DNA from 4 places in the Streptomyces sp. NPDC055506 genome. Region 1 is predicted to be linked to each of the others. Evidence: riboswitches for the same ligand, from Rfam matches in the RefSeq annotation. Region 1 holds a riboswitch; each other region holds the start of a gene.

Region 1 (5,211 bases):
CCACTTGGGGTTGACCACGCGGGCGCGGAAGACGCGCGAGGTCTCCTCCACGAGGGTGCGGGTGCGGACCGTCTCGGGGCGGGTGGAGTCGCCGATGTACGCCTCGGGCGCCGTGCCGCGCAGGGCGCGGACCGTGGCGACCATGCCGCCGTGGTACTGGAAGTAGTCGTCGGAGTCGGCGATGTCGTGTTCGCGCGTGTCCGTGTTCTTCGCGGCGACCTCGATGCGCTTGTAGGCCGTCTCCATTTCCTCGCGGGCCGGGCGGCCGTCGAGTTCACGGCCGTAGGCGTAGCCGCCCCAGACCGTGTAGACCTCGGCCAGGTCGGCGTCGGTGCGCCAGTCGCGGGAGTCGATGAGCTGGAGCAGACCGGCGCCGTAGGTGCCGGGGCGGGAGCCGAAGATGCGGGTGGTGGCTCGCCGTTCGTCGCCGTGCTCGGCCAGGTCGGTTTCGACGTGGGCCCGGACGTGGTTCACCGAGGCCGGCTCGTCCAGCGACGCCGCCAGGCGTACGGCGTCGTCCAGCAGTCCGATCGTGTGCGGGAAGGCGTCCCGGAAGAAGCCCGAGATCCGCAGGGTGACGTCGATGCGGGGTCGGCCCAGCTCCTCCGCGGGGACGGGCTCCAGCCCGGTGACACGGCGGGAGGCGTCGTCCCAGACGGGGCGGATGCCGAGCAGGGCGAGGGCCTCGGCCACGTCGTCGCCCGCCGTGCGCATGGCGCTCGTGCCCCACAACGACAGCCCGACGGAGGTGGGCCATTCGCCGTTGTCGGTGCGGTAGCGCTCCAGCAGGGAGTCCGCGAGTGCCTGGCCGGTCTCCCAGGCGAGGCGGGAGGGGACGGCCTTGGGGTCGACCGAGTAGAAGTTGCGGCCGGTCGGCAGGACGTTGACCAGTCCGCGCAGCGGGGAGCCCGAGGGGCCCGCCGGAACGAAGCCACCGGCCAGCGCGTGGACCGTGTGGTCGATCTCGGCGGTGGTCCCGGCGAGGCGGGGCACGACCTCGCGGGCCGCGAACTCCAGGATCGCGGCGACCTGTTCGCCGTGCTCGGTGGGGACGGCGGCCGGGTCCCAGCCCGCGTCCTCCATCGCCTGGACCAGGGCGCGGGCCTTCTCCTCCGCCGCGTCGGCGGTCGTGCGGGTGGCGGCGGACTCGTCGAGTCCGAGGGCCTCGCGCAGGCCGGGCAGGGCCGTGGTGCCGCCCCAGATCTGGCGGGCGCGGAGCACGGCGAGGACCAGGTTGACGTGGTCGTCACCGGTGGGCGGGTTGCCGAGGACGTGCAGACCGTCGCGGATCTGGGCGTCCTTGACCTCGCAGAGCCAGCCGTCGACGTGGAGCAGGAAGTCGTCGAAGCCGTCGTCGTCGGGGCGGTCGTCCATGCCGAGGTCGTGGTCGAGCTTGGCGGCCTGGATGAGAGTCCAGATCTGGGCGCGGATCGCCGGGAGCTTGGCGGGGTCCATGGAGGAGATCTGGGCGTACTCGTCGAGGAGTTGCTCCAGGCGCGCGATGTCGCCGTAGGAGTCGGCACGGGCCATGGGCGGGACGAGGTGGTCGACGAGGGTGGCGTGGACGCGGCGCTTGGCCTGGGTGCCCTCGCCGGGGTCGTTGACCAGGAACGGGTAGATCAGGGGCAGGTCACCGAGGGCGGCGTCGGGGCCGCAGGCGGCGGACAGGCCGGCGTTCTTGCCCGGCAGCCACTCCAGGTTGCCGTGCTTGCCGAGGTGGATCATCGCGTCGGCGCCGAAGCCGCCGTCCTCGGCACGGGCGGCGATCCAGCGGTAGGCGGCCAGGTAGTGGTGGGACGGCGGGAGGTCCGGGTCGTGGTAGATGGCGATGGGGTTCTCGCCGAAGCCGCGCGGGGGCTGGATGAGGATCAGCAGGTTGCCGAAGCGGAGGGCCGCGAGGACGATGTCGCCCTCCGGGTTGCGGCTGCGGTCGACGAACATCTCGCCCGGCGCCGGACCCCAGTGCTCCTCGACCGCCGTGCGCAGCTCCTCGGGGAGCGTGGCGTACCAGCGGCGGTAGTCGGCCGCCGGGATGCGCACCGGGTTGCGGGCCAGCTGCTCCTCGGTGAGCCAGTCCTGGTCGTGGCCGCCCGCGTCGATCAGCGCGCGGATCAGCTCGTCGCCGTCGCCGGAGGCCAGGCCCGGCACCTCGGCGTCCGTGCCGAAGTCGTAGCCCTCCTCGCGCAGTCGCCGCAGCAGGGCCACCGCGCTGGCGGGAGTGTCGAGGCCGACCGCGTTGCCGATGCGGGAGTGCTTGGTCGGGTAGGCAGACAGGACCAGCGCGAGGCGCTTGTCGGCGGGCCGGATGTGGCGGAGCCGGGCGTGGCGTACGGCGATTCCGGCGACACGGGCGGCGCGCTCCGGGTCGGCGATGTAGGCCGGGAGGCCGTCCTCGTCGATCTCCTTGAAGGAGAACGGGACGGTGATCAGGCGGCCGTCGAACTCGGGGACGGCGATCTGGCTGGCCGCGTCGAGCGGGGAGACGCCCTCGTCGTTCTCCTCCCAGGCGGCACGCGAACCCGTGAGGCACAGGGCCTGGAGGATCGGGACGTCCAGCTCGGTGAGCGCACCGGCGTCCCAGGACTCGTCATCACCGCCGGCCGAGGCCGCGGCGGGCTTGGTGCCACCCGCGGCGAGGACCGTGGTGATGATCGCGTCGGCCGAACGGAGTTCCTCGATCAGCTCGGGCTCGGGGGCGCGCAGGGAGGCGACGTACAGGGGCAGGGCCCGGCCGCCCCCGTCCTCGATCGCGTCGCACAGGGCGGCGACGAAAGCGGTGTTGCCGCTCATGTGGTGGGCCCGGTAGTAGAGCACGGCGACGGTCGGACCGTCGGCGCCGTCGCGGGGCGTGCGCTCCAGCGGTCCCCAGGTGGGTGCCGCCGCCGGAGCCTCGAAGCCGTGGCCGGTCAGCAGGACCGTGTCGGAGAGGAAGCGGGCGAGCTGCTCCAGGTTGGCCGGGCCGCCGTGGGCGAGGTAGGCGTGCGCCTCGGCGGCGATGCCGACGGGGACGGTGGAGGCCTCCATCAGCTGAGCGTCCGGAGCCTGTTCGCCGGTGAGCACGACCACCGGGCGGCCGTCGGCCAGCAGCAGGTCGAGGCCGTCCTGCCAGGCCCGGATGCCGCCGAGGAGGCGTACGACGACCAGGTCGGTCCCGTCGAGGAGGCCGGGGAGGTCGTCGAGGGCGAGACGGGAGGGGTTCGCGAAACGGTAGGACACCGGGCCGGCGGCCGCGCGGGCGCTCAGCAGGTCAGTGTCGGACGTCGACAGGAGCAAGATGCGGGGGTGCGGGGGTCGTCCCCCGGATGAATGCAGCATGCGGCGTCGGGCCTTCCTCGGGGTGTCCGCGCCCCGGGTGGTGTCGAAATGGGGTCTCCCCTGCTCGGGCGAAGCCGAGAGCCTGGGAAAGGGAGTTCCTGACTCGCCCGGCCGCATGGGCCGGACTCACAGTGGCGGGACCGCGCCGGACTCGCACCGGCTTCCTCCCCTGTCGCCGTCGTGGCGATGGCGGACCGGATGATCCGCCGCGATCATAGTAAGTGCCAGGGGAAGAGGGCACGGCATACACCAGGTGTGATGGTAGGTATGCTCGCCGCCATGTCCACGGCTGCCCAGCGCTCATCGACCCAGGCCACAGCGGTCCCACGCGACCGCGGTGACGCCTGTCCAGGGACGCTGCGGCTGCACGCGGCGGACGACGGAGCGCTCGCCCGCGTCCGGATTCCCGGTGGGGTGCTGACCGTTGCGCAGGCGCGGACGCTCGTGGACGTGGCCGAACGGCTGGGCGACGGAGACCTGCATCTGACCTCGCGCGGCAACGCGCAACTGCGCGGTCTGCCCGACGGATGCGCCGGGGAGCTGGCCGAGTTGCTGGACGCGGCCGGGTTGCTGCCCTCGCGTGGGCACGAGCGGGTGCGCAACATCGTGGCCTCGCCGCTGTCCGGTCTCGACGGGCGGGGTGTGCTGGACGTACGCCCCTGGCTGACGGCCCTGGACGCGGCGTTGTGCGCGAGCGAGGCGGCGCGGGACCTGTCGGGGCGTTTTCTGTTCGCGCTCGACGACGGACGCGGTGACGTGGCCGGACTCGGTGCCGATGTGACGGTACGGGCGACGGCGGACGGCGGCGCGGAACTCGCGCTCGGAGCGGCCGGGGAAGCGCTGCGCGTCGGTGTCGAGGTAGCGGCCCGGGCCGCGTTGACGGCCGCGGAGGTCTTCCTGGAGGCGGCGCGGACGAGTGGGGACCGCGTCTGGCGCGTGGATGAACTGCCCCTCTCCGGCGACGAGTTGCTCGACGCGGTCGGTCAGCGGCTACGGGCCGAGGGTGTCCGGCACGAGCGGCGCAGCCGGGAGACCGGCCGCACGGCCGGTCCGCCCCCGGGGCCCCACGGTGCCGGCCTCTCCGTGCACGTTCCCCTGGGACGGCTCTCGGCGCACCAGTGGCGGGAGCTGACGTACGTCGCCGCGGGTGAGCTGCGTCTCACCCCGTGGCGCGGTGTGGTTCTTCCCACACCCGGAACGGACCCGGACGAATCCCTCGCCCGCCTCGCCGCCACCGGCCTGGTCACCGACCCGGACTCCCCCTGGCTGCGCGTCGGTGCGTGTATCGGCAGTCCCGGCTGCGCCAAGTCGCGGGCGGACGTACGGACCGACGCGGCCGAGGCTCTCGACGCGATCGAGCCGGGCGGCCTCCCCTTGTACTGGTCCGGGTGCGAACGCCGCTGCGGACACCCCCGGGGCGACCGCGTCGACGTGGTCGCCGCTCCGGAAGGCGGCTACCTGCTCTCCACCGCCGTGAGCGGTCAGGAACCCCGGACCACCTCCCTGGACGCCCCTGCCCGACTCGCCTCCGCCCTGGCGGCGATCGCCTCATGACCCTGACGACGACATGACCCGTACGACGACCGAAGGCAGCGAGAAGAACACCGTGACCACGTACGACTACGAGAAGGACGGCCCGGCCATCTACCGCCAGTCCTTCGCCACCATCCGCGCGGAGGCGGACCTCACGGCCCTGCCCGCCGAGGTCAGCCAGGTCACGGTCCGGATGATCCACGCCTGCGGGATGGTCGACCTCGTACGGGACCTGGCCTACTCCCCGGCCGTCGTGGCCCGCGCCCGTGAGGCCCTGCGCGCCGGCGCGCCCATCTTCACCGATGTGCAGATGGTGGCCAGCGGCGTGACGCGCAAGCGGCTGCCCGCCGACAACGACGTGCT
Region 2 (8,977 bases), on a different contig from region 1:
GGGCAATCTGCCGGGCCAGCGCTACGGCCTGGGCCTCATCGAGTACGAGACGAGCTGCGGGGTCCCGGTCTGGGGCCACTCGGGCGGGATCCACGGCTCCTCGACCCAGTCCTTCGGCTCCAGGGACGGCCGCCACATGATCACCCTGAACTTCAACGGGGACTGGGTCGGCGGCGGCAAGAACGTCGTCTCGGCCGAGTTCTGCCCGCCCCGGAACCCTTGATAAGGCTAGCCTTGCCTTACTTTCGCTAGGCTGTACGGACAGATCAACGGACGCGCACACCCCGGGAGCCCTCCTTGGGCGAGCCGTGGCCCGTGGTGATCGAGGAGGTCCACGACCGGCTCACCGAGCGGGACCGGGACATCCTCACCCGCTCCCCGCTCGAGATCGACGAGGTCTATCCGCACTGCCCGCAGTCGCTGCGCCGCTCGGGGGTATGGATCCGGCCTCGTGGCGGACGGGCTGAGATCACGGTTCAGGCACCCCCCTCTCGGCATTAACTAAGGTTAGGCTAACCTTCGCCGCGTGAGATCAGGTGAAGAAACGGCCGGCGGACAGCGTCTGCGCGGGCATCAACTTTCGGCCACGGGTGTGACCGTGTCGTACGACGGCGTGGATGTCGTGCACGACGCGGCGATCGCGCTCCGGCCCGGTGAGGTGACCGTCCTGGTCGGCCCCAACGGCAGCGGGAAGTCGACGCTGCTGCGGACGATCGCCCGGCTGCAGCGGGCCCGCGAGGCCGCGCTCAGGATCGACGCCGGCACCGACGGCCTCGCCCTGACCGCCCGGGAGTTCGCGCGGTACGTGGCCCTGCTGACCCAGGGCCGGCCCACGCCCAGCGGGCTGACCGTGCGGGACCTCGTCGAGTTCGGCCGCTACCCGTACCGGGGCCGCTTCGGCCGCCCGGACCCGGACGCCTCGGCCGCTGTCGAGCGGGCGCTCGCGCTGACCGGAGTCACGGACCTCGCCGAGCGCGGCGCCGACCACCTCTCCGGCGGGCAGTTGCAGCGGGTCTGGCTCGCGAGCTGCCTCGCCCAGGAGACCGGTGTGCTGCTGCTGGACGAGCCGACGACCTATCTCGACCTGCGCTACCAGATCGAACTCCTCGACCTCGTCCGCGATCTGGCGGACGACCACGGGATCGCCGTCGGGGTCGTGCTGCACGACCTCGACCAGGCGGCGGCCATCGCCGACCGGATCACGCTGCTCGAAGCGGGCCGGATCGTCGCCGAGGGCCGGCCCGAGGAGGTCCTGACCCCGGAACGGCTCACCGCCGTCTACGGCATCCGGATCGACGTCGACACAGACCCCCACACCGGCCGACCGCGGACCCGTCCGATCGGCCGGCACCACACCCGTACCACCCGAAGCGAAAGGCTCGGCACCACCTCATGAGACGTCTCCTGCTCACCGCCACCACCACGGCCGCGGCACTCACCCTCGCCGCCTGCGGCACCACCGAGCCCGCCGCGGACAGCTCGAAGAAGACCTCCGAGGCCATCACCCTCACCGACTCCACCGGCGCGAAGGTCGAACTCGACGGCCCGGCCAAGAAGGTCGTCGCCACCGAGTGGAACGAGGTCGAGAGTCTCATCACCCTCGGTGTCGACCCGGTCGGCGTCGCCGACGTCAAGGGCTACAAGACGTGGGACACCGCCGTCCCGCTGAAGAACGAGCCGAAGGACATCGGCACCCGCGGCGAGCCCAGCATGGACACCGTCGCCTCCCTCGCCCCCGACCTCATCGTGGCCAGCTCCGACCTGCCCGACGCGGCCGTGAAGCAGCTGCGGAAGATCGCCCCGGTGCTGGAGATCAAGTCCGCCGACGCGTCCGACCAGATCGGGCAGATGTTCACCAACCTCGACCTCATCGCCAAGGCCACCGGCACCACCGACAAGGCGAAGGCCGCCCGGACGAGCTTCGAGGCCAAGGTCGCCGAGGGCAAGAAGGCCCTCACCGAGGCCAAGCTCGACGGCTCCGACATCGCCTTCGCCGACGGCTACGTCACCTCCAACCAGGTCTCCCTGCGCCCGTACACCGACGGCTCCCTCATCGGGTCGGTCAACAAGCAGCTCGGCCTGAAGAACGCCTGGAAGGTCAAGGGCGACCCGGCCTACGGCCTCGGCACCACCGACGTCGAGGGCCTCACCGCCCTGCCGAAGGACGTGCGGTTCGCCTACATAGGCAACGACGAGGACAAGTCCAGCAACCCGTTCTCCGGCCAGCTGAAGAAGAACGCCGTGTGGACGTCCCTGCCGTTCGTCAAGGCGGACAAGGTGCACCGGCTGCCCGACGGCATCTGGATGTTCGGCGGTCCGCAGTCGATGGAGGCGTACATCGACGCCCTCGTCGACGCGCTGACGAAGTAGCGGGGTCATGGCCGTCACCGAAGCGCCCCCCGTCACCCGTACACCGGCGGCCGCGTCCCGTACGGGCGCGGCCGCGGTGACGGCCGGGCTCGTCCTCCTCGTCGCCGCCCTCGCGGTCGTCGACATCACCCAGGGCACCGCCGCCGTCGGACCGGCGCAGGTGTTCAAGGCCCTGACCGGGCAGGCCGATCCGGGCGACGCGTCCGTGGTCATCGCCTCCCGGCTGCCGCGGATGGCCGCCGGCCTCCTGGTGGGCGTCGTCCTCGGTATCGCGGGCGCCGTCCTCCAGGCCGTCAGCCGCAATGTGCTCGCCTCGCCCGACACCCTCGCGGTGAACGCCGGTTCGTACCTGGCGCTCGGGCTGGTCGGCGCGACCGGCCTCTCCCTGCCCCTGCTGGCCTCCTCGGGCGTCGCCTTCGCGGGCGGGCTGGTGGCGGCGGCCGTCGTGCTCGCCCTGTCCGGGCTCGGCACGGGCACCGTACGGCTGGTCCTCGCCGGCACGGCGCTCGCACTCGGCCTGAACTCCGTGACGGAGGGACTGCTCCTGCTGTTCCCGCAGCAGACGGAGGGCCTCTACCAGTGGAACCAGGGGAGCATCGGCCAGAACGGCTTCGACGGCGTCCTGCAGATGCTGCCCGTCGCCCTGGCGGGACTCGCCGGGCTGCTGCTGGTCGCCCGGCGGGTCGACGCGCTCGCCCTCGGGGACGACGCGGCACGCGGTCTTGGCGTCCCGGTCCACGCCACCCGCGTCACGGTGGTGGTGCTGGCGGCGCTGCTGTCCGCGGCGGCCGTCACGCTCGCCGGGCCCATCGGCTACGTCGGGCTCTGCGCCCCCGCCCTGGTGCGTCCGCTCGCCCGCCGGTTCCGGGGCTTCGTCCGCGCCCGCGCGGCCCTGCCCGTGGCCGGGCTCACCGGTGCCGCGCTGGTGCTCGGGTCGGATGTGCTGCTGCGGACCCTCGTCCCCGCGGACACGGCGGTCGCCGTGCCCACCGGCATCGTCACCAGCCTGGTCGGTGCCGTGTTCCTGGTGGTGACCGCCCTCCGGCTGCGGGACACGGCCGGCGCCGACGCACCGGACCGGCTGCGCACCCCCAGCCGGACGGCGTTCCTGGTCACGGTGGGCGTCCTGGCCGCCGTGGTCGTGGGTGTCACGGTGGCCGGCGTCCTGCTCGGCGACAGCAAACTCCTGCTCGGCGATGTCGCGAACTGGGCGCAGGGGCGGGCCGGTCAGGCCGTCTCCTTCGTACTGGACACGCGGGTGCCGCGGGTGCTCGCGGCGCTGTGCGCGGGCGCGTCGCTCGCCCTGGCCGGCACGCTCGTGCAGGCCGTGACCCGCAATCCGCTCGCGGAGCCGGGCGTTCTGGGTGTCTCCGGCGGCGCCGCGCTGGGTGCCGTGCTGCTCGTGACGACCGTGCCCGCCGTCGGCTCCTGGGGCCTCGCGGGTGCCGCGTTCGGGGGTGCCGCGCTGGCCTCCGCCGTCGTCTTCGGGCTCGCGGCCCGGGGCGGCTACCGGCAGAACCGCCTGGTCCTCGTCGGGATCGGCATGGCCGCCGGCTCCACGGCCCTGATCAGTCTGCTCATCGTGCTCACCGACCCCTTCAACGCCACGAAGGCGCTGACCTGGCTGTCCGGTTCGACATACGGGCGGACCATGCCGGACGTCGTGCCCGTCGCGCTGGTGCTGGTGCTGGGCCTGGCCGTCGCGGTCGCGCGGCGCACCGAGCTGGATCTCGTCTCCCTCGACGAGGACACCCCGCGGCTGCTCGGCCTCGGACTGCCCCGGGCCCGGCTCGGTTTCCTGGTTCTGGGTGTCCTGCTCGCCGCGACCGCGGTCGCATCGGCCGGCACCATCGGCTTCGTGGGTCTCGTGGCGCCGCACGCGGCACGTGCCCTCGTGGGCCGGCGGCATGTGCGGGTGGTGCCGGTCGCCGTCCTGCTCGGTGCCGCGCTCGTCTGCACGGCCGATCTGCTCGGCCGGACCGTCATCGCCCCCGCCCAGCTGGGTGCCGGACTGATGACGGCGGTGATCGGCACGCCGTACTTCCTGCGTCTGCTGGTACGGAGCCGAAAGGCGACATAAGGCACCTAAAAGGTCATCAATGGCTAAAATGCCTCACACCTGCCTGTTGTATGGATCCACGCACAACGGGAGTGAGGGAGCATGGCCAAGGACATCACGGACGCGGGCCCGCCAGCGTCCGCGAGCCTGAAGCCCAATGCGATCGGGTTCCTCGACGCTCTGGTCATCGGGCTCAACGCGACCTCACCGGCGTACTCGGTGGCGGCGGTCATCGGCCCGGTCGTGGCGCTGGTGGGCATCTACGCCCCCGGGGTGATGATCGCGTCGTTCGTGCCGATGCTGCTGATCGCGTCGGCCTTCTACTACCTCAACAAGGTCGACCAGGACTGCGGCACGACCTTCTCGTGGGTCACCCGGGCCATGGGGCCGTGGGCGGGCTGGCTCGGCGGCTGGGCCATCGCCATGACGGGTGTCCTGGTCGTCGGGTCGCTGGCGGACGTCGCCGTGACCTTCTTCCTGCTCGCGGTCGGTCTGGACAGCTGGGCGGACAACGACGCCGTCCGCCAGGTGCTGACCGTGCTCCTCGTCCTGGTGATGACGGCCGTCTGCGTGATCGGCATCGACGTGTCGGCCAAGGTGCAAAACGTCCTCATCCTGGCGCAGGTCGCCTGTCTGCTGGTCTTCGCCGTGGTGGCTCTCTACCGCGTCTACGCCGGCACCGGCACACTCGACGCCATCGAACCGGAGTTCAGCTGGCTCGATCCCTTCGGAGCGGGCGGGGCGTCCCTGACCGCCGCCCTGCTGCTGGGCGTGTTCATCTACTGGGGGTGGGAGTCGGCGGTCAACCTCACCGAGGAGACCGAGGACTCCGCCACCGCCCCCGGCAAGGCGGCCGTGTGGTCGACGGTGCTGCTCCTGGTGACCTACCTCGCGGTCGCGTTCGCGGTCGTGGGGTACGCGGGAACGGCCTATCTGGCCGAGAACGCGGCGGAGGAGGAGTTCATCTTCGCGCTGCTCGCCGAAGAGGTGATGGGCGGCTGGGACTGGGTCGTGCTGCTGGCGGTCTCGACGTCCGCGCTCGCGTCGACGCAGACGACGATCATCCCGGCGTCGCGCACCGGCCTGTCGATGGCCCGCCGCCATGCGCTGCCCGCGCACTTCGGCCGTATCAACCCCCGGTTCCGCACGCCCGACGTGAGCACCTGGTGGGTCGCCGGTATCGCCATCGTCTGGTATCTCGTCCTCTACCACATCAGCGAGAACGCCCTCTTCGACTCGCTGACCGCGCTGTCCCTGCTGATCGCGTTCTACTACGCGCTCACGGGTCTCGCCTGCGCGGTCTACTACCGCCGCCAACTGACCCGCAGTGCCCGCAACTTCTTCCTGATCGGGCTCGGCCCGCTGGTCGGTGCCGGGCTGCTGGCCTGGCTGCTGGTGGAGTCCGTGGCGGACATGTCCGACCCCGCCAACTCCTACAGCGGCGTCTCGTGGTTCGGGCTCGGTCCCCCGCTGGTCATCGGTATCGGCATCATCGTCACGGGCGTGATCCTCATGGTCGTGTGGCGGCTGATCACCCCCGTGTTCTGGTCGGAACACCCCAGCGTGGTCGACCCCGACCTCGTCCCCGGCAAGCACGGCAAGGAGTCCTGAGATGTCGGTGGTCCTCGGCTACGACGAGTCCCCGGGCGCCCGGAGCGCGCTGCGCGTCGCGATCGAGGTGGCGGCCGCGTACGGCGAACCGCTGGTGATCGTCTACGGAGCCGCGGCCCCGGGCGTCACGGGCGAGGAGTACGGCGCTCACCACGAGGCCGTCCGCGAGGCCGGGACCACCGTGCTCGGTCACGCCGTCCGGGTCGCCGACGAAGCCGGCGTGCCGAGCACCGTCGAACTCATCGACCAGCGGCCCGCGCAGGCGCTCATCGACGCCGCGGCACGCCACGACGGCAGGGTGATCGTGGTGGGCACCTGGGGCGAGAGCCCGGTGCGCGGCGCCCTGCTGGGCTCGACCCCCCACAAACTCCTGCACCTCTCGAACGTCCCCGTCCTGTGCGTGCCGGCCACCGCCGGGTCATGAGCCGCCCGGGCGCGGCCTCTTCAGCGGGCTGAAGGCGTACAGGTCGAGGATCTCGGGCCGGGGGGCGACGCCGGGGCCGCCCTCGCGGACCCAGGTGACGATGTCCTCGGTCGCGGCCGGGTCGTTGACCAGACCGAACCACACCGGCCGGGCCCCGGCGGCCCGGCCCGCCGCGGACGGCTGTACGACGATGACGTTGGCCTGGTCGCAGACGTCGAGGCACTCGGAGACCCGCACGGGCGCCGCCTCGCGCAGCCGCTCGGTCTGGGCCGCGTGGTCGACGCCGGTCACCTTGCGGCTGCCGCAGCAGCAGTCCCGGCACACGACGACGCGGCACGGAACCCCTCCGGCCGGGGTTGCGGACATGCCGCACCCTTCCTCTCTCCGGGGAGATCCGCCCCGGTGGTTCGTCGAGGAGGCGACCGCGTGAGTCTCCTGGCTCCCGGCCGAGGCCGGTCACAGTGGCGGGACCGCGCCGGATTCACACCGGCTTCCTCGTTCCGCCGTCGCCATGTCGCCCGCCATCATTCCATGCGGCCGGAGCACCGGTTCGGTCCGTCTCGCCGGCCTGCGCGGACGGGGGCCCCGCAGGTCACGTTCCTTCCCTGAGCGGGTTGGGCAGCGGCAGGTAGCGGGCGTCGGCGCCGTTCGCGCCCGTCCAGCGCAGCAGGAGGTTCGTCTTGGCGGGGAGGGTGGGCGAGGTGAGCAGGCCGGAGATCTCGGGCAGGTCGTGGCGGGCGAGTTCGCGGCGGGCGGCGGGCCAGGGGGCGAAGCCGGGCCGGCGTTCGGCGAGGGCGCCGGCGATCTCGGTGAGGTGGTTGACGACCAGGCAGTACACGAGCCGCTCCCAGCCGGCCTCCCGGGAGACGTCCGAAAGCAGCTTCACGCCCTCGGCGTCCCGGTACAGCGCCTGCACGGGCATGCCGTCGGCGTCCACGGCGACCAGGGTGTTCTGCAGATGGGCCTCGATGACGACGCCGTGCCGGGCGAAGGTCTCCAGCGCCGGGGGCACCACCTGCGCCAGGTACGCCGCCCACCACGCCCCGGGGTCGGCGGCGCGGTCGAGCGGGCTGCCGTCGAAGCCCTCGACGAGTCCGGCGGCGAGCAGCGGGGTCGCGCCGGGCAGGAGACGGCCGGCGAAGCCGTCGCGGACGAGGACGGCCAGGGCCTCGAAGGCGAAGTCCGCGGTGCGGTACCCGCGGTCGCCGAGCCAGGCCGGGGGGCCGTCGAACGTCTCGAAGGCGGCGCACACGGCCGTGTCGGTGCGGCGCAGGGCGAGCAGGTCGTGGCGCCACAGCCGGCGGATGTCGTTGGTGATGCGCACGTCCAGGCTGAACTTCAGGAACAGGTCCTGCTCGGGTGCGTAGAGCGTGCGGATCGCGGCCGTGGGCCAGGTGTCGAAGGCGGTCGTGCCGAGCCGGACCAGCCTCCCGTCCGCGAAGGCGGCGGCGAGCTCCGCGCTCGCCAGGTCGAGCTGCCAGGGGTGGGCCGGGAGCAGCCGGTAGCCGGGCGGGGCGGTGCCGAGGGCGTCGAGGGCCGAGGTGTCGCCCTCCTCGACGACGGTGTCCTCGCGCAGCCCGAGCAGGGTCAGCGGGAAACGGGCGTACGCCTCGGGCGCGTACGGCAGCCAGCCCGCGGCCGGGCCGCCGCCACGCGCCTTGGGGGCCGGGTGGTGGGTGTGGCCGGTGAGGAGGCACTGCTCGGAGCGCAGATAGGGATCGTCGGGCGGGGTGGCGCGCTCGCGGGCTTCCAGCAGGGCGGCCACGGCGTCCCTGCTGTCGATCATCTCGGCGGGCAGTTCGTGGTTGGACAGGCCGGTGTGCCGTCGCAGTTCCTCGGCGACGAGTTTGACCAGCTCGGTGTGGCCGACGCACTGCCAGCCGTCCGGCCCCTCGACCTCGGGCTCGGCGGGCCGCCGCGTCCCGCGCACCCGCAGCAGCCGGTCTCCGCCGGGCAGTCGGTAGATCCGGTGCTCGCCGGTCCGGCGCACCGGCCGGGCCACTTCCCGCAGCAGGCAGTTCAGCAGCGGCACGGCGGCGTACGCGTCGGCGGGCGGGGGCATGAGGTCCACGCGATCCACTCGTTTCCCTGCGTTCCTTGTGTTCTCCACGTTCCCAGCGGCCCTTCCGGGACTTCCGGACTTCCTGGCGGAGATGATCAGTATGCCGGTCGCCGTCATCGCGCCGTGACGCCCTATTCGTACCCGAGGAGCCCGCCCGTGCACCGTTTCCCCACCGCCGAGGCCGAGGTCGCCGAGGAACTGGCCGTCGTACGCCCTGGTCTGCTGCCGCGGTACGAGGCCGAACTGCCCGGTGCCCGGGCGGCCGTGCTGTCCCGTCTGTGGCGCGGTCTCGCCCATGATCCGCTGCCCTGGGTGGCCCGCGGGGAGCCGGCCCGGGACGGGCTGACCCTGTTCCTGACCGACGGCCGCCGGCTGCACGGCCCGCCGCCGGATCCGTACGCGACCGGCGACCACGTCACCGTCGTCGGGCTCGACGGCGTGGATTACGACG
Region 3 (5,033 bases), on a different contig from region 1:
AGAGGGTCTGCTGAGCCATGCACATAGCCGAGGGTTTTCTGCCACCCGCACACGCGGTCGCCTGGGGCGTCGCGTCGGCACCGTTCGTCGTCCACGGGGTCCGGTCGCTCACCCGTGAGGTGCGCGAGCACCCCGAGAGCACCCTGCTCCTCGGCGCCTCCGGTGCCTTCACCTTCGTCCTGTCCGCCCTGAAGCTTCCGTCGGTCACCGGCAGTTGCTCCCACCCCACCGGAACGGGCCTGGGAGCCATCCTGTTCCGGCCGCCCATCATGGCGGTGCTGGGCACCATCACCCTGCTCTTCCAGGCACTGCTGCTCGCCCACGGCGGTCTGACCACGCTCGGCGCCAACGTCTTCTCCATGGCGATCGTCGGACCCTGGGCCGGATACGCCGTGTACAAGCTGCTGCGGCGGTACGACGTGCCGCTGATGGTCGCGGTCTTCTTCGGGGCGTTCTTCGCCGACCTGTCCACCTACTGCGTCACCAGCGTGCAGCTGGCGCTCGCCTTCCCCGACCCGGGCAGCGGGTTCGTGGGCGCGCTCGGCAAGTTCGGCACCATCTTCGCCGTCACCCAGATCCCGCTCGCGGTGAGCGAGGGGCTGCTGACGGTGCTCGTGATGCGGCTGCTCGTGCAGTCCAGCAAGGGCGAACTGACCCGGCTGGGCGTGCTCCTCGCCAAGAAGCAGTCCGTGACCGAGACCGAGGCGGCGACCCGATGAAGAAGAACACGAAGATCAACCTCCTGCTGCTGCTCGCCGTGGCCGCGCTCGCCGTACTGCCGCTCGCGCTCGGCCTCGGCGACCACAAGGAGGAGCCGTTCACGGGCGCCGACGGCGAGGCGGAGACGGCGATCACCGAGATCGAGCCGGACTACAAGCCCTGGTTCTCGCCGCTGTACGAACCGCCGTCCGGTGAGATCGAGTCGGCCCTGTTCTCCCTCCAGGCCGCGCTCGGCGCCGGTGTCCTCGCCTACTACTTCGGTCTGCGCCGGGGCCGGCGGCAGGGTGAGCAGCAGGCGCGGGACGCCGGCAGTGCGGCAGCCGGCACCGCCGAGGAGTCCACGGCCGAAAGGGCCTGAGCCGCGTGCTGCCGATCGACGCGGCGGCGCACAGCAGTCGCTGGCGCCGCCGCCATCCCGTGGACAAGGCAGTGCTCGGTCTCGGGCTCACCGTGCTGGCCATCTCGCTGCCGCCCTGGCCGGGCGCTGCGCTGGTGCTCGTGACGGCCGTGTGCCTGCTGCTGGGGCCGGCCGGTGTGCCCGGGCGCCGGCTGTGGCGGGCCTACCGGGTGCCGCTGGGCTTCTGCGTCACCGGCGCGGTCACCCTGCTCGTCCAGGTCGGCGGCCCGGAAGGCTTCGTCTCCCTCGCCGACGACGGGCCCCTCCGGGCCGGGGAGCTGCTGCTGCGCACCTCGGCGGCCTCCCTTGGGGTGCTGCTGTTCGCCTTCACCACGCCCATGTCCGACCTGCTGCCGCGCCTGGTCCGGGCGGGCGTCCCGGCGCCCGTCGTCGATGTCGCGCTCGTGACGTACCGCATGAGCTTTCTGCTGCTGGACTCCGTGCGCCGGATCCGCGACGCGCAGGCCGCCCGGCTCGGGCACACCACGCGGGCCGCCGCCTGGCGTTCGCTGGGCGGACTCGGCGCCACCGCGTTCGTCCGGGCCTTCGACCGGGCGGCCCGCCTCCAGGCCGGTCTCGCCGGGCGCGGCTACGACGGGACCCTGCGTGTCCTGGTGCCCGAGGCCCGCGTCTCCGTCCGCTTCACGGTCGCCAGCTGCGCGCTCCTCGCGGCGCTGGCCGTCCTCACCTTCGTACTGGAAAGGCCGCCGGCATGAGCGAGCCCGCCCTCGTCGCCCTGCGGGGCGCGTCCTTCGCCTACGAGGACGGCCCGGCCGTGCTCAGCGGCCTCGATTTCGACATCCGCGAGGGCCGGGCGCTCGCGCTGCTCGGCCGCAACGGCAGCGGCAAGACCACGCTGATGCGGCTGCTCAGCGGCGGACTGCGGCCGCACAAGGGCCGCTTGACGGTCGACGGGCAGCCGGTGACGTACGACCGCAAGGGCCTGACCCGGCTGCGGACGACCGTCCAGCTCGTGGTGCAGGACCCGGACGACCAGTTGTTCGCGGCGTCCGTCGAGCAGGACGTGTCGTTCGGGCCGCTGAACCTCGGACTGGCCGATACGGAGGTACGGGCACGGGTGGCGGAGGCGCTCGCCGCCCTGGACATCAGCGCCCTGGCCGACCGGCCCACCCATCTGCTCTCCTACGGGCAGCGCAAGCGGACCGCCATCGCGGGCGCGGTCGCCATGCGGCCCCGTGTCCTGGTCCTCGACGAGCCGACGGCCGGGCTCGACCCCGACGGCCAGGAACGGCTCCTCAGCACGCTCGACGGGCTGCGTGCGAACGGCACCACGGTGGTGATGGCCACGCACGACGTCGATCTCGCCCTGCGCTGGGCCGACGACGCGGCGCTCCTCACCCCGGACGGCGTGCACCTCGCCCCCGCGCCCACGGCACTGGCCCGGACCGATCTCCTCCGGCAGGCGGGACTGCGATTGCCGTGGGGTGCGGCCGCTGCCGAACTGCTGCGTGCCCAGGGGCTGTTGACCGATTCCGCGCCCGGCCCGCGCACCCCGGACGAACTGGCCGCGCTGGCGGCGGGACGGCCGGTGAGCGGCGGCTGAGGGTCGCTTCCCCGGCCGTCCCGTGTATAGGCTGGCGGTGCAGCTGGTTCGCCCCCGTCAGCCAGGCGGGAAGCGTCGCAAGAGGGAACCCGGTGGGAATCCGGGACTGCCCCGCAGCGGTGAGCGGGAACGACCGCCGTCATACGCACTGGGCCCACGAACAGGGCCTGGGAAGCGACGGCCAGTAGGTGTTCTCACACGGTGAGAGCGTGCCCGCGAGTCCGAAGACCTGCCAACTGCCCGCGCGCGGACCACTCGTGCGCGGACATCCCGGTGACCTCGAGGGCGGGTCGGCGTACATACCAGGCGGACGACCGCGCTGTTTCTGCCGCGCGAGGTCGTTTCCGTCCGGTTGGTCGCCCTTCGCGCTCTCGTCCCGTCGCCGGGATCTCAGGGATTCGTCTCGCGAAGGAGATCTCCGTGACCACCAAGCCCGCAGCCGCGGCAGCACGGTCCACCGTGTACGGCTACCCCCGCCAGGGACAGCACCGGGAACTGAAGAAGGCGATCGAGGGCTACTGGAAGGGCCGCGTCACCGCCGACGCGCTCCGGGCCACAGCCGCCCAGCTGCGCGCCTCGAATTGGCGGCAACTGGCCGACGCCGGCATCGACGAGGTCCCGACGGGCGACTTCTCGTTCTACGACCACGTCCTGGACACCACCGTCATGGTCGGGGCGATCCCCGGCCGCCACCGGGACGCGGTCGAGGCGGACGCCCTGGACGGCTACTTCGCCATGGCGCGTGGCACGCAGGACGTGGCGCCGCTGGAGATGACCAAGTGGTTCGACACGAACTACCACTATCTGGTGCCCGAGCTGGGTCCGGACACGGTGTTCACCGCCGACTCGTCCCAGCAGGTCGCCGGGCTGCGCGAGGCGCTGACACTCGGCCACACCCCGCGCCCCGTCCTCGTCGGCCCTGTGACGTACCTGCTCCTGGCCAAGCCCGCGCCGGGGGTGCCCGCGGACTTCGAGCCGCTCACGCTCCTGGACCGGCTGCTGCCCGTGTACGCCGAGGTCCTCGCCGACCTGCGCGCGGCGGGCGCCGAGTGGGTCCAGCTGGACGAGCCGGCCCTGGTCCAGGACCGGACCCCTGCCGAGCTGAACGCCGCCGAGCGTGCCTATCGCGACCTCGGAGCCCTCACCGACCGGTCGAAGCTGCTGGTCGCCTCGTACTTCGACCGGCTCGGGAACGCCCTGCCGGTGCTGGCGAAGGCGCCGGTCGAGGGTCTCGCGGTGGACTTCACGGGGTCGGCGGCGGCCAACCTGGACGATCTGGCCGCGGTGGGCGGTCTGCCGGGCAAGCGGCTGGTCGCCGGTGTCGTCGACGGCCGCAACATCTGGATCAACGACCTGCCGGCCTCGCTCTCCCGGCTCGGCACGCTCCTCGGCCTGGCCGACCGGGTCGACGTCTCGGCCTCGTGCTCCCTCCTGCACGTGCCGCTGGACGTGGGGGCGGAGCGGGACATCGAGCCGCAGGTCCTGCGCTGGCTGGCTTTCGCGCAGCAGAAGGCCGCCGAGGTCGTCACCCTGGCGCGCGGTCTGGCGCGGGGCACGGACACCATCGGCGCGCAACTCGCCGCGAACCGGGCGGACCTGTCCTCCCGGGCGAACTCCCCGATCACCCGCGACCCGGCCGTACGCGCCCGTACGGCCGCGGTGTCCTGGGCGGACGCAGGCCGCTCGCTGCCGTACGCCGAGCGGACCGCCGCCCAGCGCACCCGTCTGGGTCTGCCCCTGTTGCCGACCACCACGATCGGCTCCTTCCCGCAGACCGGTGAGGTGCGTTCGGCCCGCGCGGACCTGCGAGCGGGCCGGATCGACACGGCCGGCTACGAGGAGCGCATCCAGGCCGAGATCCAGCAGGTGATCTCCTTCCAGGAGAAGGCCGGTCTGGACGTCCTCGTGCACGGCGAGGCCGAACGCAACGACATGGTCCAGTACTTCGCGGAGCAGCTCACCGGCTACCTCGCCACGCAGCACGGCTGGGTCCAGTCCTACGGCACCCGCTACGTCCGCCCGCCGATCCTGGCCGGCGACATCTCCCGCCCCGAGCCGATGACCGTGCGCTGGACGACCTACGCGCAGTCCCTCACGGACCGTCCGGTGAAGGGCATGCTCACCGGCCCGGTCACCATGCTCGCCTGGTCCTTCGTCCGCGACGACCAGCCGCGTGCCGAGACGGCCCGGCAGGTCGCCCTCGCCCTGCGCGAGGAGGTGGGGGACCTGGAGGCGGCCGGGACGTCGGTCATCCAGGTCGACGAGCCCGCCCTGCGTGAGACGCTGCCGCTGCGGGCCGCCGACCGGCCGGAGTATCTGGCGTGGGCCACGGAGGCCTTCCGGCTCAGCACG
Region 4 (8,977 bases), on a different contig from region 1:
GGCCCCAGAAGTCGGCGATGTCCAGCGCCCGGCCGAAGTTGGCGAAGGTGATGCCGGTGGGCAGCAGGCTCGGGTCCGGGTCGATGGCGTCCTTGGCGGGCTTGAACGCCGTGTTGAGCATCCAGTAGAGCGGGAAGCCGACGACGACGAAGACCAGGAGGCCGAGGAGGTTCCAGCCGAGCCGCGACTTACGGCGGCCGGCTCCGGCGAGCGTGCTCATTCGACCTCTCCGATCTTCAGCATCTGCCGCATGTAGACGGCGACCACGCCGAGCAGCAGCAGGACGGTGATCAGCGCGATGGCCGAGCCCTGCGCGTAGTCGTTGACCACGAACGCCCGGTCGTAGGAGTAGGTGTTGAGGACCTGGAACTCCGGCTCGGGGTGGCCGTTGCGCATGACGAACACCTGGGGGAAGACGCCCATGTCCCAGATGACCGACAGGGTCGTGAGCATCACGATGATCGGCTTGAGGACGGGCAGGGTGACGTAGCGGAAGACGCCCCAGGAGCCGGCGCCGTCCAGGCGGGCCGCCTCCTCAAGTTCCTTCGGGACCTGGGTGAGTCCCGCGCTGAGCGTGATGACCACGAAGGGGACCGCTCCCCACACCACCAGCAGCATGATCACGGCCAGGCCCTCGGGCCCGCTCGCGAACCAGTTGTGGCCGATCATCTCGACGCCGGGCAGCTTGCTGAGCAGCGCGTTGAAGACGCCGTAGTCCGAGTCGAAGAGCCACTTGAAGACCGTGGTCGCCACGATCACCGGCATGCCCCAGCTCGCCACCAGCACGATGTTGATGAGCACCTTCAGCCAGCCGGAGACCCGCTGGAGCAGCAGGGCGAGCGCCATGCCGATCACCATCGTGAAGACGACGGCCCCGGCGGCGAAGACGATGGTGCGCAGGACGACGGCCCAGAACTCGCCGTCGCCCAGCACCTTGGCGAAGTTGTCGAACCCGACCGACTCGGCAGGCTGGAAGCCCCACAGCTGGGACTGCCCGAACTTCTGGAAGGAGAGGGTGACCAGCCGGGCCAGCGGATAGCCCATGACCAGGGCGAGGATCAGCAGGCAGGGCGCGAGCAGCAGCCAGGGGGCCGTGGCCCCACCCGACGGCCGCTTCACCCGTGGCGGCGCGTCGGCGGTGGGTGGCGGTGCCTGTCGTGGTGGCGGCACCTTGGCGGGGGTGGTGGTGTCTGCGGCACTCATCGCGTGCTCCTCGGCGGTCCCTCAGGTCTGACGGGGCGGGGCTCCGCCCGGTGACGACGGCGGGGCTCCGCCCGGTGAGGGAGCCCCGCCCGTAGGTCACTTCGTGTTGATGACCTTGTCGATCGCGACGTCCGCGTCCTTGGCGGCGGCCTCGACCGACTTCTTGCCGGTGCCGATGCTCTGCAGCATGGTCTGCAGGATCTGCGCCTTCTCGACCTGGCCCCAGCCGGGGGCCATCGGGACGAACCAGTTGGACTCGGCCGCGGTGGCGGGGACCGCCGTCGCCGGGTCGTTCTTCAGCGTCGCGAGGTCGGTCTTGTTGTTGGGCAGATTGCCCTTGGCCATCAGGCCCTTCTGCCCGGAGGAGCCGGTGTAGGCGTTGATCCACTCGGCGGCCAGGTCCTGCGCGTCGGACTTCACCGGCACGGCGAGGTCGCTGCCGCCCAGGAAGACGGGCATGTTCTTGCCGGACGGGCCGGGCATCACGAAGTTCTCGAGGTTGCCCTTGAGCTTGCCGGTCTTGTCGTTCTTGGGGTCCTCGGCGGTCGCGCCCTCCCAGGCGGCGGCGAAGATCATGGCGGACTTGCCCTGGCCGTAGACGATGTAGCGGTCGGACTCGTCCTTGGTCTTGTCGCCGTGCATGTAAGAGTCGACGACGTTCTTGAACTCCTTCAGGCCCTTGAGGGACTCGGGCGAGGAAAGAGAGGCCTTCCACTGTCCGCCCGACTCGGTGGCGATGGCGCCGCCGGCGTCGTAGACGAAGGACATGGCCGCATACCAGTCGCGGGTGGGCTGGTACCAGGCGTTGTACTTGCCGCCCTCCTTCTTCTGGATCTTGTCCAGGGCGGCAGTCAGCTCCTTGTAGGTCTTCGGGGGCGTCTTCACACCGACCGAAGCCGCGATGTCCTTGCGCCAGTTGGCGACGCGGCCGCCGGCGTAGTACGGGACGCCGTAGGTCTTGTCCTCGTAGGTGACCGAGGCCTTGAGGCCGTCCAGCCAGGCGTCGGAGTTGTCGAACTTCGCCGGGTCCAGGGGAGCGAAGGCGCCCTTGACCATGTAGCCGAGCATCTCGGTGTTGCCCATCTCGACCACGTCGGGCGCCTTGTCGGTGGCGAGGACGGCGTCGAGCTTGGCGTTCTTGTCGGGCCAGCCGTAGTACTCGTGGTTGATCTTGAGACCGGGGTGCTTCTTCTGCACCGCCGCGTCGGCGGCCTTCACCAGTTGCGGCCAGTTGTTCTGGGCATCGACGGTGAGCCAGACGGTCAGCTCCTTGGCGTCCGCGCCGCCCTTGTCCGAACCACCGCCCTCGCCCCCGCACGCCGCGATGGAGACCATCATGCCCGCGATACCGATCGCGGATATCAGCTTGCGCTTCACGCCACCCTCCTCAGCTGGACCATTGGTGTAGACCAGTAGGGAGGAGCTTGGCCTGGACCACGAGACCTGTCAAGAGGTCCGATAAGGCTCTGACCAGCCGTTATGCGACCTACATATGCAGGGACCTTTAAGTAATAAGCCAGCGAAATGCTGGCTGTACACGCCATACTTCAGGTAGACCACTGGATGTTGTGGACTAGACCAAAAGCGGCGCCGACGGTATACAAGTGGGATCGTGTCGGCAGACCGAGCCGGGAAGGCGGAGCATGAGCACCGACGTCAGCAGTGCGGAGAACGAGAACGGGGCGCCCGTCCGTACCGCACGCGTGCCCAAGTACTACCGCCTGAAGAAGCACCTGCTCGACATGACGGACACACAGGCGCCCGGCACACCGGTCCCGCCCGAGCGCACGCTGGCCGCCGAGTTCGACACCTCGCGCACGACCGTGCGCCAGGCGCTGCAGGAGCTGGTCGTCGAAGGCCGTCTGGAGCGCATCCAGGGCAAGGGCACGTTCGTCGCCAAGCCCAAGGTCTCCCAGGCGCTCCAACTGACCTCGTACACCGAGGACATGCGTGCCCAGGGCCTGGAACCCACCTCGCAGCTGCTGGACATCGGCTACATCACCGCCGACGACCGCCTCGCAGGCCTGCTCGACATCACGCCCGGCGGACGCGTGCTGCGCATCGAGCGGCTGCGCATGGCCAACGGCGAGCCGATGGCCATCGAGACCACCCATCTGTCCGCCAAGCGCTTCCCCGCGCTGCGCCGGTCGCTGGTGAAGTACACGTCCCTCTACACCGCGCTCGCCGAGGTCTACGACGTCCATCTCGCGGAAGCCGAGGAGACCATCGAGACGTCGCTGGCCACCCCGCGCGAGGCCGGCCTGCTGGGCACGGATGTCGGCCTGCCGATGCTGATGCTGTCCCGGCACTCGCTGGACCGGGAGGGGCAGCCGGTGGAGTGGGTGCGGTCGGTGTACCGGGGGGACCGGTACAAGTTCGTGGCCCGGCTGAAGCGGCCTGTCGAGTAGCGCACGACGCGGACCGCTGGTGAGCCCCGGTTTCTATTGGGTGTCGCATTGCGGACGAGGGGTTCCGTTCCCGCCGCACCCTGACCTAGATTGCCTGCGCATTGCACAGGTGATCACTGAGGGGACGGAGCCGCCTGATGTCGCAAGCCCCAGAAGCCAGTAGAGGTCCGGTGGTGACGCCGATGCGCGTCGTCATCGGCGTCTGCCTCCTAGCGCCCTTCGTGGCCATGCTGTGGGTCGGCTCCTACGCCAAGACCGACCCGGCCTTCATCGGCATACCGTTCTTCTACTGGTACCAGATGGCGTGGGTGCTCATCTCCACCGCGCTGACGATGATCGCCTACAAGCTGTGGCAGCGTGACCAGCGCGCCCGTAAGGAAGGTGCGCGGTGAAGGACGGCGTGAACGGCGTCGCACTCGCCGTCTTCATCTTCTTCTTCCTGCTCGTCACGGTCATGGGCTTCCTGGCCGCGCGGTGGCGCAAGGCCGAGAACGAGCACAGCCTCGACGAGTGGGGCCTGGGTGGCCGGTCGTTCGGCACCTGGGTCACCTGGTTCCTGCTCGGCGGCGACCTGTACACGGCGTACACCTTCGTGGCCGTACCGGCGGCGATCTACGCGGCGGGCGCGGCGGGCTTCTTCGCGGTGCCGTACACGATCCTGGTCTACCCGCTGATCTTCACCTTCCTCCCCCGCCTGTGGTCGGTGTCCCACAAGCACGGGTACGTGACGACGTCCGACTTCGTGCGCGGCCGCTTCGGCTCCAAGGGCCTGTCGCTGGCCGTGGCCGTCACCGGCATCCTCGCGACCATGCCGTACATCGCGCTCCAGCTCGTCGGCATCCAGGCCGTGCTGGACGTGATGGGCGTCGGCGGCGGCGAGGACACCAACTGGTTCATCAAGGACCTGCCGCTGCTGATCGCGTTCGGTGTGCTGGCGGCCTACACGTACTCCTCGGGCCTGCGGGCCCCGGCGCTGATCGCCTTCGTCAAGGACACCCTGATCTACATCGTCATCGCGGTGGCGATCATCTACATCCCGATCAAGCTGGGCGGCTTCGACGAGATCTTCGCCAAGGCGGGCGACGCGTACAGCCAGACCAACCCGGCGACGGGGGCGGCGCGCGGTGCGCTGGTGCCGCCGGAGGCGGGGCAGTGGACGTACGCCACCCTCGCGCTCGGCTCCGCGCTCGCGCTGTTCATGTACCCGCACTCGATCACGGCGACGCTGTCCTCGCGCAGCCGTGAGGTGATCCGCCGCAACACCACGATCCTGCCGCTGTACTCGCTGATGCTGGGCCTGCTCGCGCTGCTCGGCTTCATGGCGATCGCGGCCGGGATCAAGGTGCAGAACGGGCAGCTGGCGATCCCGCAGCTGTTCGAGACGATGTTCCCGGACTGGTTCGCCGGCGTGGCCTTCGCGGCGATCGGCATCGGAGCGCTCGTGCCGGCGGCCATCATGTCCATCGCGGCCGCGAACCTCTTCACCCGCAACATCTACAAGGACTTCCTCAAGCCGGACGCCACGCCGGCGCAGGAGACCAAGGTCTCCAAACTGGTCTCCCTGCTGGTGAAGGTGGGCGCGCTGGCCTTCGTCCTCACCATGGACAAGACCGTCGCCATCAACTTCCAGCTGCTCGGCGGCATCTGGATCCTGCAGACCTTCCCGGCCCTGGTCGGCGGCCTGTTCACCCGCTGGTTCCACCGCTGGGCACTGCTCGCGGGCTGGGCGGTCGGCATGATCTACGGCACGGCCGCCGCGTACGGGGTCGCCTCGCCGACCCAGAAGCACTTCGGCGGCTCCTCGAAGGAGATCCCCGGCATCGGCGAGATCGGCTACATCGGCCTCACGGCGTTCGTCCTGAACGTGGTGGTGACGGTGGTCCTCACCTTCGCCCTGAAGGCCCTCAAGGCCCCCGACGGCATCGACGAGACCAAGCCGGAGGACTACACGGCGGACGCGGGCGACCCCGGGGTGCAGGTGGAACTGCCGCCGGCCACGGCGGGCTCCGCCCACTAGAACGGACCGGGCACATACGCCCGCAGCGGGCCGCCGGTGATCAACCACACCGGCGGCCCGCTGTCGTACACACTCACGCCATGGACACCTTGATCCGGCGAGTGAAACCCACCGAGTACGGCCCCCTCGGCGAGTTGACGGCCCACGCCTACCTCGCCGACGGCCTTCTCGACTTCGGCGAGAGCGACGCGTACCTCCACGAACTGCGAGACGTCGCCAGACGCGCAGCCGCAGCCGACGTTCTGGTCGCCGTCGAGAACGACACCCTCCTCGGCGGCGTCACCTTCGTACCGTCCGGCGGCCCCATGGCCGACATAGCCGGCCCGGGAGAGGCCGAGATACGAATGCTCGCGGTCTCGCACGCCGCCCGCGGCCGCGGCACCGGCGAGGCCCTCGTATCCGCCTGCATCGACCGCGCACGGGCCACGCCCGGCTGCGTCCGCATCGTGCTGTCGACCCAGCGCACCATGCGCGCAGCCCACCGCATCTACGAACGCCTGGGTTTCACCCGCACTCCCGAGCGCGACTGGAACCCGATCCCGCACCTGGCGGACATCACTCTCCTCACCTACCAGTTGACGCTCTGAAACCAGCACGACACAACATCTGGGGGTGCCGCCCGAACCCGGCACAAGATGTATGCTCGTGCTCGCTGTCGCCGCAGGGGAATCCGGTGCGAATCCGGAACTGTCCCGCAACGGTGTACTTGTGCATGTCTGTTCCCAGAAACGTCATGCACGGGAGTCAGTCCGAGGACCTGCCGACAGCGCACCCGGCCGTCCGGCCGGGGTGCCCTGACGTCCGGGCCTCGTGGAATGGGCCGGTGGACGCGACGCCGTGTGCGCTCGTGTGCTGCCCCCTGCCCTGCGCGAGGCCCCTTGCCGAGCGAGGGAGAGCCCCACGTGACCATCGCGCCAGCCGAACCGGTCTCAGCTTCCGAAGAAGAGCACGACGGTCCCGGTGCCGCGCTGCTGCGGACCCTGACCGAGCTGACCGCCGATCTCCCCGACGCCGACCCCGGCCGGGTCGCCGCCGCCGCGCTGCGCGGGCGGTCCGCGCGGGCGGACGAGACGGAGCTGCGCGAGCTCGCGACGGAGTCGGCCGCCGGCCTCATCTCCGAGGACCCCGCCTACTCCCGGCTGGCCGCGCGCCTGCTGACGATCGGCATCCGCGAAGAGGCCGCCTCCCAGGGCGTCACGTCCTTCACCGAGTCCGTCGCGGTCGGCCACCGGGAGGGACTGATCGCCGACCGGACCGCCGAGTTCGTGCGCGTCCACGCCGCCCGGCTCGACGCGCTGATCGACCGGGCCGCCGACGACCGCTTCGGCTACTTCGGCCTGCGGACGCTGCACAGCCGCTACCTGCTCCGCCACCCGATCACCCGCAAGGTCGTCGAGACGCCCCAGCACTTCATGCTGCGCGTCGCCGCCGGGCTCGCCGAGGACGACACGGCACAGGCCGTCGACGAGGTCGCCGCGCTCTACGGGCTCATGAGCCGCCTCGACTACCTGCCCTCCTCCCCCACCCTCTTCAACTCCGGCACCCGGCACCCCCAGATGTCGTCCTGCTACCTCCTCGACTCCCCCAAGGACGAGCTGGACTCGATCTACGACCGGTACCACCAGGTGGCGCGGCTGTCGAAGCACGCGGGCGGCATCGGGCTGTCGTACTCCCGCATCCGTGCGCGCGGTTCGCTGATCCGCGGCACCAACGGCCACTCCAACGGCATCGTCCCGTTCCTGAAGACCCTCGACGCCTCGGTCGCCGCCGTGAACCAGGGCGGTCGCCGCAAGGGCGCGGCCGCGGTCTATCTGGAGACCTGGCACTCCGACATCGAGGAGTTCCTGGAGCTGCGCGACAACACCGGCGAGGACGCCCGCCGTACGCACAATCTGAACCTGGCGCACTGGGTGCCGGACGAGTTCATGCGGCGGGTGAACGCCGACGGGAAGTGGTCGCTGTTCTCCCCCGCGGACGTGCCCGAGCTGGTCGACCTGTACGGCGAGGAGTTCGACGCCGCGTACCGGGAGGCCGAGGCGAAGGGCCTGGCGAAGAAGACCCTGCCCGCCCGTGAGCTGTACGGCCGCATGATGCGCGCCCTGGCGCAGACCGGCAACGGCTGGATGACCTTCAAGGACGCCGCCAACCGCACCGCCAACCAGACGGCCGAGCCGGGCCACGTCGTCCACTCCTCCAACCTCTGCACGGAGATCCTGGAGGTCACCAGCGACGGGGAGACGGCGGTCTGCAACCTGGGCTCGGTCAACCTGGGTTCCTTTGTCGACACATCGACCGGCGATCTCGACTGGGAGCGGCTGGACGAGACCGTCCGTACGGCCGTCACGTTCCTCGACCGGGTCGTGGACATCAACTTCTACCCGACCGAGCAGGCGGGCCGCTCCAACGCCCGGTGGCGTCCGGTCGGCCTCGGGGCCATGGGCCTGCAGGACGTCTTCTTCAAGCTGCGCCTGCCCTTCGACTCGCCCGAGGCCAAGGCGCTCTCCACCCGTATCGCCGAGCGGATCATGCTCGCCGCGTACGAGGCCTCCGCCGACCTCGCCGAGCGCAACGGCCCGCTGCCGGCCTGGGAGAAGACCCGTACGGCCAGGGGCGTGCTGCACCCCGACCACTACGACGTGCAGCTGACCTGGCCCGAGCGCTGGGCGGCCCTGCGCGAGCGCATCGCCACGACCGGCATGCGCAACTCCCTGCTCCTCGCCATCGCGCCCACGGCCACTATCGCCTCCATCGCGGGCGTGTACGAGTGCATCGAGCCGCAGGTGTCCAACCTGTTCAAGCGCGAGACGCTGTCGGGTGAGTTCCTCCAGGTCAACTCCTACCTGGTGGACGAGCTCAAGCGGCTCGGCGTATGGGACGCCCGCAGCCGGGAGGCGCTGCGCGAGGCGAACGGCTCGGTGCAGGAGTTCGCCTGGATCCCCGAGGACGTACGGGCGCTCTACCGCACGGCGTGGGAGGTCCCGCAGCGCGGTCTGATCGACATGGCGGCGGCCCGGACGCCGTTCCTGGACCAGTCCCAGTCCCTGAACCTCTTCATGGAGACGCCGACCATCGGCAAGCTCTCCTCGATGTACGCGTACGCCTGGAAGGCCGGGCTGAAGACGACGTACTACCTGCGTTCACGCCCGGCGACCCGCATCGCCCGCGCGGCCCAGGCCGCTGTCCCCGCGCAGGCCACCACCCCGGATCCCGAAGCGGTCGCCTGCTCCCTGGAAAACCCCGAGTCCTGCGAGGCCTGCCAGTAATGACCACCCAGAACCTTCTCGACCCCGGCTTCGAGCTCACCCTGCGCCCCATGCGCTACCCGGACTTCTACGAGCGCTACCGGGAC

What was found. A riboswitch is a leader RNA that binds a small molecule or an ion and turns the genes downstream of it on or off. The one in region 1 is predicted to bind cobalamin.
Region 2: linked by a shared signal. The riboswitch ahead of ACWIF2_RS14330 ((2Fe-2S) ferredoxin domain-containing protein) and the one ahead of cobN (cobaltochelatase subunit CobN) in region 1 are both predicted to bind cobalamin.
Region 3: linked by a shared signal. The riboswitch ahead of metE (5-methyltetrahydropteroyltriglutamate--homocysteine S-methyltransferase) and the one ahead of cobN (cobaltochelatase subunit CobN) in region 1 are both predicted to bind cobalamin.
Region 4: linked by a shared signal. The riboswitch ahead of ACWIF2_RS13410 (ribonucleoside-diphosphate reductase subunit alpha) and the one ahead of cobN (cobaltochelatase subunit CobN) in region 1 are both predicted to bind cobalamin.

Annotation. Positions count from the first base shown of each region.
Region 1 covers NZ_JBSHKH010000237.1:333-5,543, forward strand. Annotated here, with positions in the region: gene cobN (cobaltochelatase subunit CobN) at 1-3,315, opposite strand, end outside; cobalamin riboswitch at 3,388-3,538, opposite strand; gene cobG (precorrin-3B synthase) at 3,583-4,869, shown strand; partial or broken gene ACWIF2_RS39890 (precorrin-8X methylmutase) at 4,883-5,211, shown strand, end outside.
Region 2 covers NZ_JBSHKH010000030.1:27,321-36,297, reverse strand. Annotated here, with positions in the region: gene ACWIF2_RS14365 (serine hydrolase domain-containing protein) at 1-223, shown strand, start outside; partial or broken gene ACWIF2_RS14360 (pyridoxamine 5'-phosphate oxidase family protein) at 298-381, shown strand; gene ACWIF2_RS14355 (ABC transporter ATP-binding protein) at 527-1,396, shown strand; gene ACWIF2_RS14350 (ABC transporter substrate-binding protein) at 1,393-2,370, shown strand; gene ACWIF2_RS14345 (iron ABC transporter permease) at 2,378-4,450, shown strand; gene ACWIF2_RS14340 (APC family permease) at 4,532-6,040, shown strand; gene ACWIF2_RS14335 (universal stress protein) at 6,042-6,464, shown strand; gene ACWIF2_RS14330 ((2Fe-2S) ferredoxin domain-containing protein) at 6,459-6,830, opposite strand; cobalamin riboswitch at 6,877-6,999, opposite strand; gene ACWIF2_RS14325 (IucA/IucC family protein) at 7,057-8,526, opposite strand; gene ACWIF2_RS14320 (IucA/IucC family protein) at 8,683-8,977, shown strand, end outside.
Region 3 covers NZ_JBSHKH010000004.1:148,552-153,584, forward strand. Annotated here, with positions in the region: gene ACWIF2_RS03165 (energy-coupling factor ABC transporter permease) at 18-719, shown strand; gene ACWIF2_RS03170 (energy-coupling factor ABC transporter substrate-binding protein) at 716-1,078, shown strand; gene cbiQ (cobalt ECF transporter T component CbiQ) at 1,084-1,833, shown strand; gene ACWIF2_RS03180 (energy-coupling factor ABC transporter ATP-binding protein) at 1,830-2,681, shown strand; cobalamin riboswitch at 2,709-2,932, shown strand; partial or broken gene metE (5-methyltetrahydropteroyltriglutamate--homocysteine S-methyltransferase) at 3,102-5,033, shown strand, end outside.
Region 4 covers NZ_JBSHKH010000027.1:33,058-42,034, forward strand. Annotated here, with positions in the region: gene ACWIF2_RS13375 (carbohydrate ABC transporter permease) at 1-220, opposite strand, end outside; gene ACWIF2_RS13380 (carbohydrate ABC transporter permease) at 217-1,203, opposite strand; gene ACWIF2_RS13385 (extracellular solute-binding protein) at 1,300-2,580, opposite strand; gene ACWIF2_RS13390 (GntR family transcriptional regulator) at 2,847-3,611, shown strand; gene ACWIF2_RS13395 (DUF3311 domain-containing protein) at 3,749-4,003, shown strand; gene mctP (monocarboxylate uptake permease MctP) at 4,000-5,628, shown strand; gene ACWIF2_RS13405 (GNAT family N-acetyltransferase) at 5,709-6,215, shown strand; cobalamin riboswitch at 6,268-6,407, shown strand; gene ACWIF2_RS13410 (ribonucleoside-diphosphate reductase subunit alpha) at 6,531-8,891, shown strand; gene ACWIF2_RS13415 (ribonucleotide-diphosphate reductase subunit beta) at 8,891-8,977, shown strand, end outside.